DNA from 2 places in the Ralstonia sp. RRA genome. Region 2 is predicted to be linked to the other one. Evidence: predicted binding sites of a transcription regulator. Region 2 holds the regulator's gene; the other holds the start of a gene.
The links. Region 2 encodes FNR, which switches genes on or off when oxygen is low (the NO sensors DNR and NnrR bind a similar motif). Its sites were predicted from a motif close to TTGATNNNNATCAA; they were not measured.
Positions count from the first base shown of each region.

Region 1: a site for FNR is predicted at 1,473-1,486, ahead of V6657_RS25290 (universal stress protein). Genes of this name have one in related genera too.

Region 1 covers NZ_CP146092.1:1,615,656-1,620,535, reverse strand. Annotated here, with positions in the region: gene V6657_RS25305 (zinc-dependent alcohol dehydrogenase family protein) at 1-541, opposite strand, end outside; gene V6657_RS25300 (DUF2892 domain-containing protein) at 592-774, opposite strand; gene V6657_RS25295 (CBS domain-containing protein) at 785-1,282, opposite strand; gene V6657_RS25290 (universal stress protein) at 1,569-2,069, shown strand; gene V6657_RS25285 (universal stress protein) at 2,105-2,944, shown strand; gene V6657_RS25280 (BON domain-containing protein) at 2,972-3,625, shown strand; gene V6657_RS25275 (flavodoxin family protein) at 3,672-4,202, shown strand; gene V6657_RS25270 (TraR/DksA family transcriptional regulator) at 4,249-4,611, shown strand; gene V6657_RS25265 (BON domain-containing protein) at 4,642-4,880, shown strand, end outside.
Region 2 covers NZ_CP146091.1:1,982,755-1,987,634, forward strand. Annotated here, with positions in the region: gene scpB (SMC-Scp complex subunit ScpB) at 90-932, opposite strand; gene V6657_RS09755 (sulfite exporter TauE/SafE family protein) at 1,416-2,159, opposite strand; gene fnr (fumarate/nitrate reduction transcriptional regulator Fnr) at 2,338-3,066, shown strand; gene V6657_RS09765 (hypothetical protein) at 3,096-3,350, opposite strand; gene V6657_RS09770 (FixH family protein) at 3,347-3,574, opposite strand; gene ccoG (cytochrome c oxidase accessory protein CcoG) at 3,602-4,880, opposite strand, start outside.

The DNA of each region.
Region 1 (4,880 bases), on a different replicon from region 2:
CCAGGTGGGCTGCCGCACCAAAGCCATAGATGCCGATTCGACGCACATCTCCAGCCATGCGTAGCGTGCGATAGCCGATCAGGCCAGCGCATAGCAGCGGCGCCGCATGTGCATCGTCATACGGCTCTGGAATGGGCAGGCAGTACCGGGCATCGCAGACCACGTACTCGGCATAGCCGCCATCACGCGTGTAGCCCGTGAAGGCGGGGTGGTCACACAGGTTTTCGTGCCCGCTCAAGCAGAACGGGCAGGCTCCGCATGTCCAGCCAAGCCAGGGCACCCCAACTCGATCGCCCAGCGCTGGCGAAGAAACGCCAGGGCCACAGGACTCGACCATGCCCACGATCTCGTGACCGGGAATGAGCGATGCCTTGGGGTGTGGAAGCTCACCATCCACGATGTGCAAATCGGTGCGGCAGACGCCACACACGGACACGGCAATCCGGACTTCGCCCGGCCCGGGAATCGGTGCAGGAACCTCTCGCCACTGCAGTGGCGCCCCCGCGCTTTCGTGGACCATGGCTCGCATGGCTTCTGGCATCGGCGCCTCCAAACGCACCGCACCCGTTCAGTATGGATGATGCAGAGCGTTCAATCTCGGCCGATGCCCATCATCCAATAGACCGGACACATGCGGATGAGGCCGGTGATGAGAGGTACCAGACCAAGCCATCCAACCCAGGCCGGCACCTTGCTGAAGAGCGCCAGCAGAATCATCACGAGGCCGACCAGGATGCGAACGATGCGGTCGGCTGTTCCAACGTTGGGAAACATGGCAGCACTCCTACGGATGAAATGAAATCGGGCGGACGTCCGCAACGGTTAACGGAGAGAGGGTTTCGGAGCCATGGTCGGTGCACCGGTCGCGGCCGAGTATGCCGGCCAACAGAGTCCATTCGCCGCCGATCGCGCGGATGGTGTCATCCAGGCTCAGCATGCCGATGAGTTGCTGCTGATCGTCAATTACCGCAAGACGGTGCAGGCCGTGACCGAGCATGGTGCGCAGTGCCTCGCTGATGACTGCATGCCCCTGAATGGTCAGCACGCCGCGCGTCATGACTTCGGATACGGCGGTTTGAGCGCAATCGGTCTGGCTGGCGATGCCATGGACCACCATGTCGCGGTCCGTCACGATGCCGACAACCCGCATGCCTGTTACGCCATGCTCAGTCACGAACAACGCCCGCAGGCATTGGTCTCGCATCAGGCGTGCGGTCGTCTGCAGCGTTGCGGAGACCGGAACGTGGACGATGCGGCGGGAGCAAATCTCACTGACCCTCATGCTGGACTCCGATGCGCGTACGTATTCACTATAAGAACGGACAGGTTCCGGAAGTTGATCCCGCACAAGATGTTGTCGCCCTCCATTGCTGGTGTTGGCTGCAGCGGGAAACCAAAAAGTCTAGTGAAAAGGGCGCCAGCCCCCTTGAGGCAGATCAAGCGGCCGTGGTCTCTTCGCGCATGGGAAAACGCTGATGTAAATCAAGGGGCAATCCCTCCGGTGGTCCAACATGGAATCACGTCAGCCCGTGTTCGGGCGCTCGGCCGATTCAATATGGAGGCGCACCATGTACGACAGGATCCTGGTTGCGGTGGATGGCAGTCCAACGGCGGATCGCGCTTTGGACGAAGCCATTCAGCTCGCCCTGAAGCTCGACGCGGAGTTGATCATTGCTCACGTGATCGACAACAACTACCTGAGGTACGACGTTGGCTACATCGATGTGGCTGGATTCACCGAAATGCTGATTGAGTCCGGCAAGCAGATCGTAGCGAGCGCAAAAGCCAAGGCAGAGAAGGCAGGCGCGCGCGTCAAGACGGCACTCGTCAACGACCCGCTTGGTGCCTTCGATGTGGGCTATGCAATCGAACAGGCCGCGCGCGACGCCGACGCCAAGCTGCTGGTGCTCGGAACGCATGGCCGACGCGGCTTTCGGCGGATATTGCTCGGCAGCGTGGCAGAGAGCGTCACGCGACAAAGCACGCTGCCAGTGCTGCTGGTGCGGGCCGTTCCGACTGAAACCGAGCACGCGGTCACTGAACCGCTGACGAACATTGTCATTGCGTAGCGCGTTCTTCTTTTGACTCCAAACAAGGTTCGATCATGACTTATGCCAGTGTGATGGTGCACCTCGATGCCAGCGAGCGTGCGATGCACCGCCTCAGTCTTGCCGCGTGCTACGCGCAAGCGCACCACGCAACGCTTATCGCTGTCTATGCAAGCTTTGCGCCAAGCCCGAACTGGTTCTACCGGATGGAAGGCGCAGCGCATTATCTGGAAGAGGACCGCAATCGGCGCAACCGTGTCCGAGACGTTGTGCACGCGCGTTTTCGTGAGGCGGTGCAATCCGTTCCTATTGAGACGGAATGGCGGGCAGTCGACGGTGATTCGCTGGCTGAGGTGTTGCGCCAGGCGCGTGAGGCGGACCTGCTGGTTGTCGGCCAGGAAGACGCCAGCGACGCCGAAAGCTTTGTTGCCCCCGATTTTGTTGAGACGCTGATCCTTGAGTCAGGCCGGCCGGTACTGGTCGTGCCGTATGCAGGCCGCTTTACGAGCGTGGCGCAGAGGGTGCTGGTGGCGTGGAGCGGTGGCCGGGAGTCGGCACGTGCGCTGCACGATGCTATGCCGCTGATGTCCGGAAACACCGTACAGGTACTGCAAATGACGGGTGACCGCCCGCCACATTGGGCGGAGGACACGACCGTTGGTCAAGTCGCCCGCGCGCTGGTGGCACATGGCATTGAGCCCACGGTTGAGGAAGCACGTTGTGTGGATTCCGACGTCGCAATTGGCGAGATGCTGCTATCGCGCGCCGCCGATTTCGGCGCAGACCTGATCGTGATGGGGGGCTACGGGCACAGCCGTTTGCGTGAGCTCGTGCTTGGTGGGGTGACGCGCACGCTGCTCAAGACGATGACCGTACCGGTCTTGCTGTCTCACTGAGTCCGGACGTTGTTCCAGGAGACCGCCGTGAAGAACGATATCCAGCTCAAGAGCGACGTGGAAGAAGAACTGCAATGGGATCCGGCTGTGGATGCTGACCGGTTTGCCGTTCGCGTCAAGAACGGCGTCGTCACGATTTCCGGCAGCGCCGATAGCTTTGCGGACAAGCATGCCGCGGAGGAAGCCGTTCGTCGGGTAGCCGGTGTGACGGCGCTCGTTGTGCACGTGCAGGTGCGCGTGCCGCCCGATATGCGGCGCCTGGACGAGGAGATCGCCCAAGCCATCGGCGATGCCCTCCACTGGAACACTGCCGTGCCTGCTGACGCCATTCGCGTCACGGTCGAGGATGGTGCGGTGACCTTGCGGGGCCAGGTTGATCAGGATTTCCAGCGTCGCGCTGCACTGGATGCCGTACAGCGCGTGCGCGGCGTGACATCGGTTGCCAACGCGCTGACCCTTCGGGAGGCCGCCGGCCCGGCAGACCTGTCTGAGCGCATCGTCAAGGCACTGCAACGCCAGGCTGTTCTCGATGCCGCTCGGATCAATGTCGTGGTGGCGGATGGCACGGTCACGCTGTACGGGCCCTTGCGCAATCTGCATGAATGCCGTGCCGCGCGGGAGGCCGCCATGGACGCGCCAGGTGTACGAGCCGTGATCGACCATCTTTGGGTGAGCACCTGACCCACGGCGGCGCACCTCCCAACCCTATCCATTTCGGACTTCTGCCATGGAAAAAAACCTGATCGTTTACTACTCGCGCACCGGAACCGCACGCCAGGTGGCTGAACTGATGGCGGCGCAAAGCGGTTGGCAGCTTGCCGAGGTGTCGGATGAGTACCCGCGTGCCGGCTTTCTTGGCGATCTGCGCTGCATGATTGAAACGCTATTCCACGTGCGCGCCAAGTATCACTATGCCGGACCGCCACTGGATGAGGTCGACCAGGTTGTTGTGCTGGCGCCAATCTGGATGCGGCATCTGGCCTCGCCGATGCGGGATTTCCTGGCGGATCAGTCGCCGTTCTCGGCAAACCTGTCGGTGATCTGCGTGATGGCGTCGCGTGGGGCGTTCAGTGCCATGGAAGAGATTGCGCGCATCACCTCTGCCATTCCGGCACCTGTACTGGCACTTTGCCAGCGCGATGTGCTCAGCGGTCTTTCTCAACAAGAGATCTCGGGCTTTATCGAGCAAGTGCAGACCGCTGGCAAGTGGGATCAATCCAAGCGCCGGCCAGCATGGCTGTCACCGACCGAGGCCTGAAACCCACGTAGGGACTGCGCATCAGATCGATGGCAGGAGAGCGTGAATGGACCGCTTTACCGAGGCGCAATGGACGCGACTCAACACATTGCTCGATGAACAAGAGGCGCGCACACAGCGTCAATTGGTAGCACTGCGCGCGGCGACCACGCCGGCATCCTACGAGGCACCTGTCGAGAACGCGGAACTGGCGGATCAAGAAGCTGGAGACGCGACGAACGACATCATGCTCGCTCACTACAGAAATGAGCTTGCGCAGGTCGACGCGGCACGACTGCGCATGCAAGAGCAGCAGTACGGTATCTGTGTGGATTGCGGCGAGGCGATTCCCTTCTTGCGCCTGCAAGCGCAGCCAACCGCGCTGCGCTGCCTGAGCTGCCAGGCATTGCGAGAGCGCAAGTGGGGCTAGCGAGCAGCGTAAGCACAGTAGGAGTGAGATATGAAAAGCGACTTGAGTATCAAGCAGGACGTCAATGACGAACTGCTCTGGGAGCCCGCGGTGGATGCGGCAGGCGTGGGTGTGGAGGTCGACCACGGGGTGGTGACACTCACTGGGCACGTACATAGCTATCTGGAAAAGGTTGCGGCAGAGCACGCCGCCGAACGCGTTGCGGGTGTGCGCGGCGTGGTTCAGAAGATCGAAGTGCGATTGCCCGGCACACACACGGACGCGGATGT
Region 2 (4,880 bases):
GAATCTGGCAGGGTGCTCACAACGTCTTTCAATTCAAGTGGTTCAGGCCATGCGCCGCTTGGGGTACCGATTCGGCGGCCGGCATGGCATTACGAGTGTTCATTCGTGGAAGCCGCTGACGGCTCAGCCACGGTCTTGTTTGGATCTTCCGATTCCGCCTCAACGGTTTCGGTTTCAGCTTCGGGTGCGCTCGATCCGCTCGCCTCGATCTCGGCGGCAGCCTTGACTTCTGCGTGCACAACAGGCGCATCCGCTTTAACCGCTTCGGCTACCAGCGGTTCGGTTGCGTCGGCAGAAGGCGCCTGAGCGCCCTCGCCCGCCGGTGCATCGTTGACCAGCGCAGTCAATTCCTGCACCACGATCGCCCCGCCCTCGAACTCGATTGCGCCCTGGTCCAGCAGGCTTGCCTGCGCCTGGGCACGGGCATCTTCGAGCGGCGGCAGCTCATCCAGCGAGCGCAGCCCGAGGTCATCCAGAAACTGCTTGGTGGTGGCATACAGCGCCGGGCGGCCCGGCACATCGCGATGACCAATCACCTCGATCCAGCCCCGATCCTCAATCTGCTTGATGACCTGCGTGTTGACCGTGACGCCGCGAATATCTTCAATATCGCCGCGCGTGACCGGCTGGCGATACGAGATGATCGCCAGCGTTTCCATCACCGCGCGCGAGTACTTGGGCGGTTTTTCCGGGTGCAGGCGATCCAGATACACGCGCATCTCAGGGCGGCTCTGCAGGCGCCAGCCCGAAGCCAGCGCTACCAGTTCGACACCGCGGTTGAGCCAGTCCTGGCGCAGCTCTTCAAGCAGCACGCGGATGGTGTCCGCAGAAACATCTTCGTCGAACAGCTTGCGTAAGTCATTGACTCGCAAAGGGTCCTGCGCGCAGATCAGCGCGGTCTCGAGGACGATTTTCGCCTCTTGGGTATTCATTCGGTTGAGCGGCTCGTCATTGCTCGCGTCCGGCAGCTGGCCGTCACGCTTGAGGTTTGTCGTCCCGCCGCGACGCACGCGGCATGTCTGAATGCTGTTGCCCGCCCGGGCCCGGCGCGCGATAACCGCATGGACTTGCGGCCTTGCACCGAAACGCAGTGGCTGTGCCCGCAAAAAGGGCCGGAGGAGCGAGTTGATCCGGTGCCGGTCAGGCACCACAAGGGCAATTTCTTCCGCCGCCATGGGGACGGATACTGCACCGGACGGCTGCCAACGAAGACTGGCACCCTGCCCGAATCGACTGTCCAGGGCGGCATTTCTGCGGCTTTTGCGCTGGATGGCGTCGCTTGGGATTGTTGATCTGCGCGGTGGGCGAGTCGAATTGTGTTTGATTGTAGGGCAATTTCCTGCGGTGCCGCAACCGGGAAGATGCCTTAGTGCGCCGCCCCAGGCCAGATGGCGATCTGCGGGCGATTCAAACGGCTACAGCACCAGGCAGAAACCGTGTGCGTTGAGCATCTCCGGCAGCCACGCAGCGCAGACCAGCCCCCACACGCCAAAGGCGGCAATGGCGGCACCCGCCGCGCCACGCGCCCACTTTTGGCGAGACAGCCCCCGCATCCAGCCTGCCAATCCGGACATCATCAGCAGATTTGGCAAGGTACCCAGACCAAACGCCAGCATCACAACCGCCCCCGATGCCGCGTTGCCCGCCAACAACGCAACGGCCAGCGCCCCGTAAATCATGCCGCACGGTACCAGCCCCCATGCCAAACCCGTGACATAGCGCCGCACCAATGGTGGGCTGTGGCGCAGATTTTCACCCAGTCGCGCCCCCATTTTCGACAGGACGCCGGCAAAGTAACCCAGCACGCGTTCCAGCCAAGGATTGCGCCATGCATCACCCGTGGTCCGCACAACCAGCAGCAGGCCATAGGCGAGCAGCAAAGCGCTGGCGAATGCAAACAATCCGCGTTGAATCGGCAGCCACTGCTGGCGCCAAACCGTGGCACCGAGCGCACCCATGATGGCCCCCAACACCGCGTACATACTGATGCGCCCGGCATGCATGACCGTCTGCTCGAATGCCAGCCTGCGACGCGAAACGATGCGCACCGGCACCTGCCCGCGTTCAGCCGCCAACGCGATGCCGCTGCACATTGCCAAGCAATGCACACCGCCGAGCAATGCGATCAAAAAAACGCTTACGAGCGCGGCAACATTCATCTTTTTGACGCTCTTTTGATATGGACCAAAGTTAGTGTTTTGCTGACGGGAATTCCGTGCATTTCGCGCAATTCACGTTATCGGAACAATCCGATATCAGCATGGCGGCCGCTATAATAGGCCGCGGTTGCATCACAAGAATTTCTCATTTCACTTACTCGAAATTCACTCGCCCCCTGTGCTCACACGAATCGCACTCACCGACCAAGCTTCCCGTTGTTCCACTTGCGTACTCGGCCAGATCTGTCTGCCGGTGGGCATGAATTCGGAAGACGTGCGCAAGATGGATGAGTTGGTTGCCGAGCGCATCCGCATCAAGAAAGGCCAGACGCTCTACGCCCTCGGTGAGCCGCTCGAAGCCGTGTACGGCATCCGCTTCGGCACGCTCAAGACACATCTCACGCTGGAAGACGGGCGCCACCAGATCACCGGCTTCCATTTGCCCGGCGAGATCGTCGGGCTCGACGGCATTGGCGACATGTGCCACGTGTCGGATGCCACCGCGCTGGAAGACACCGAAGTCTGCGTGGTGCGTTACGACCAACTGCAACAGCTCTCGCGCCGGCTGCCCTCTCTGCAGCACCAGTTCTTGCGCATCATGAGCAAGGAGATCTCGCAGGATCACCACATGCTGCTGACGCTCGGCTCGATGCGCGCTGAAGAACGCCTTGCCGCTTTCCTGCTCAACCTGTCCAAACGCTCAGCTCAGCGCGGGTATTCGTCGACCGAGTTCGTGCTGCGCATGAGCCGTGAAGAACTGGGCAGCTATCTGGGCCTGAAGCTCGAAACCGTGAGCCGCCTGTTCTCGCGTTTTGCTGAGGCCGGCCTGATCCAGATCCGCCAGCGCCACGTCAAGCTCATCGACATGGCAGGCCTGCGCCAGGTGATGAGCGGCCAGGCCAGCTAAACCCGCCCACCTTCCAAGACGACATCCGCTCACACGAGCGGATGCTCGTGCGCCTCCAGCTTGCCGATGCCCGGCGACACGTACAGCGTGAGTGCGCTCGACAGTCCGCACAGCAACCAGAACACAAAGAACGACACCGTGTAGACCGCCTCGGCCGACACGGCAATCTGTTCTCCGAAGAAGCGCAGATCCGCCGGGTCCACCACCGCAAACACGACCAGCTCGGCCAGCGCCGCGCATAGAAACGCAGGCCAGAGAATCCACATCAGCAGGCGGCGTTTCATTGGACCTCCCCGTGGGCGGCATGGGCCGGCACGGAGACGGGCTTCTCGACGACCAAGCCGCGCCGCACGACGTTGTCATGAATGACGGGATCCGGATGCGACACGGCTAACCAGATGGTGACACCGCATCCGATCATGGCGACGAAGGGGCCGGCCATCAGCAGCCACGGCCAGGGCTCGCGCCACCATGGCCGGGCCGGAGCGGAAGATTGCATTGCCTGCATCTGTGTCTCCTGTTCTAAAAAACCGCATCAGCGCGGCACGATGAAACTCGACGGCTCGCGCAGCACGAGGCTTTCGCTACCGCTGTCTGCCTGGATTACAAAACGGATCTTGTGCGATCCGGCTCCCACGTCGTCTGCGGGACGGCGCACGCGGATCGGCAACAGGCGGTTGGCTGCCGGTGCCAACTCAAGCGTGGTCGATTCACCGCGTCCGCCCTGCACTTCCAGCTGCGGCAGTCCTTCCGCCGTGATGGTCACGCGCACAGGTTGCTCGGAGGCATTCATCAACTGCAGGCGATAGACGTTCTCGATCTTGCCGCCGTCCACCTCGCGCGCCAGCGCACCACGATCGCGAATCACGTCCACCTTGAGCGGCTGGCGCATCGTCAACGCAACGATGAAGCCCGTGATGAGCACCAGCATGATGCTGGCATAGATCAGCACGCGCGGACGCAGCAGATGGCGCCGCGCCTCTTTCGGGGTGAGCCGGTCGTGCATCGCGCGCTCGGAGGTGTAACGGATCAGGCCGCGCGGGTAGCGCATCTTGTCCATCACCTGATCGCAGGCGTCAATGCAGGCGCCGCAGCCGATGCACTCGTACTGCAAGCCCTGACGGATGTCGATGCCGGTCGGGCACACCTGCACGCAGATGCTGCAATCCACGCACGAACCGAGCCCCTGCGCCGCGAAGTCTGCACTGCGCGAGCGGCTGCCGCGCGGCTCGCCGCGCTGCGTGTCGTAGGTGACGACGTAGGTGTCTGGGTCGACCATCACGCTCTGGAAGCGAGCGTACGGGCACATGTAGAGGCACACCTGCTCACGCAGGAAGCCGGCGTTGCCCCAGGTGGCGAACGCGTAGAACAGCATCCAGAAGGTCTGCCACGGCCCGAGCGACAGCGTCCATGTCTCCATGCCGAGTTCACGGATCGGCGTGAAGAAGCCGACGAAGGTGAAGCCCGTCCACAACGCGATCATCACCCAGGCCGAATGCTTGGCCGCCTTGAGGCGCAGCTTGCGCAGGCTCCAGCGCTCACCGTCAAGGCGGATGCGAGCAAAGCGGTCGCCTTCGATATGCCGCTCGATCCACATGAAGATTTCGGTGTAGACCGTCTGCGGGCAGGCGTATCCGCAGAAGAGCCGCCCCGCCACTGCCGTGAACAGGAACAGCCCCAGCGCCGACAGCACCAGCAGCACCGTCAGGTAGATCACGTCCTGCGGCCACAACACCAGTCCGAACAGGTAGAACTTGCGTGCCCCCAGGTCGAACAACACCGCCTGGCGCCCATTCCATTCAAACCACGGCAAA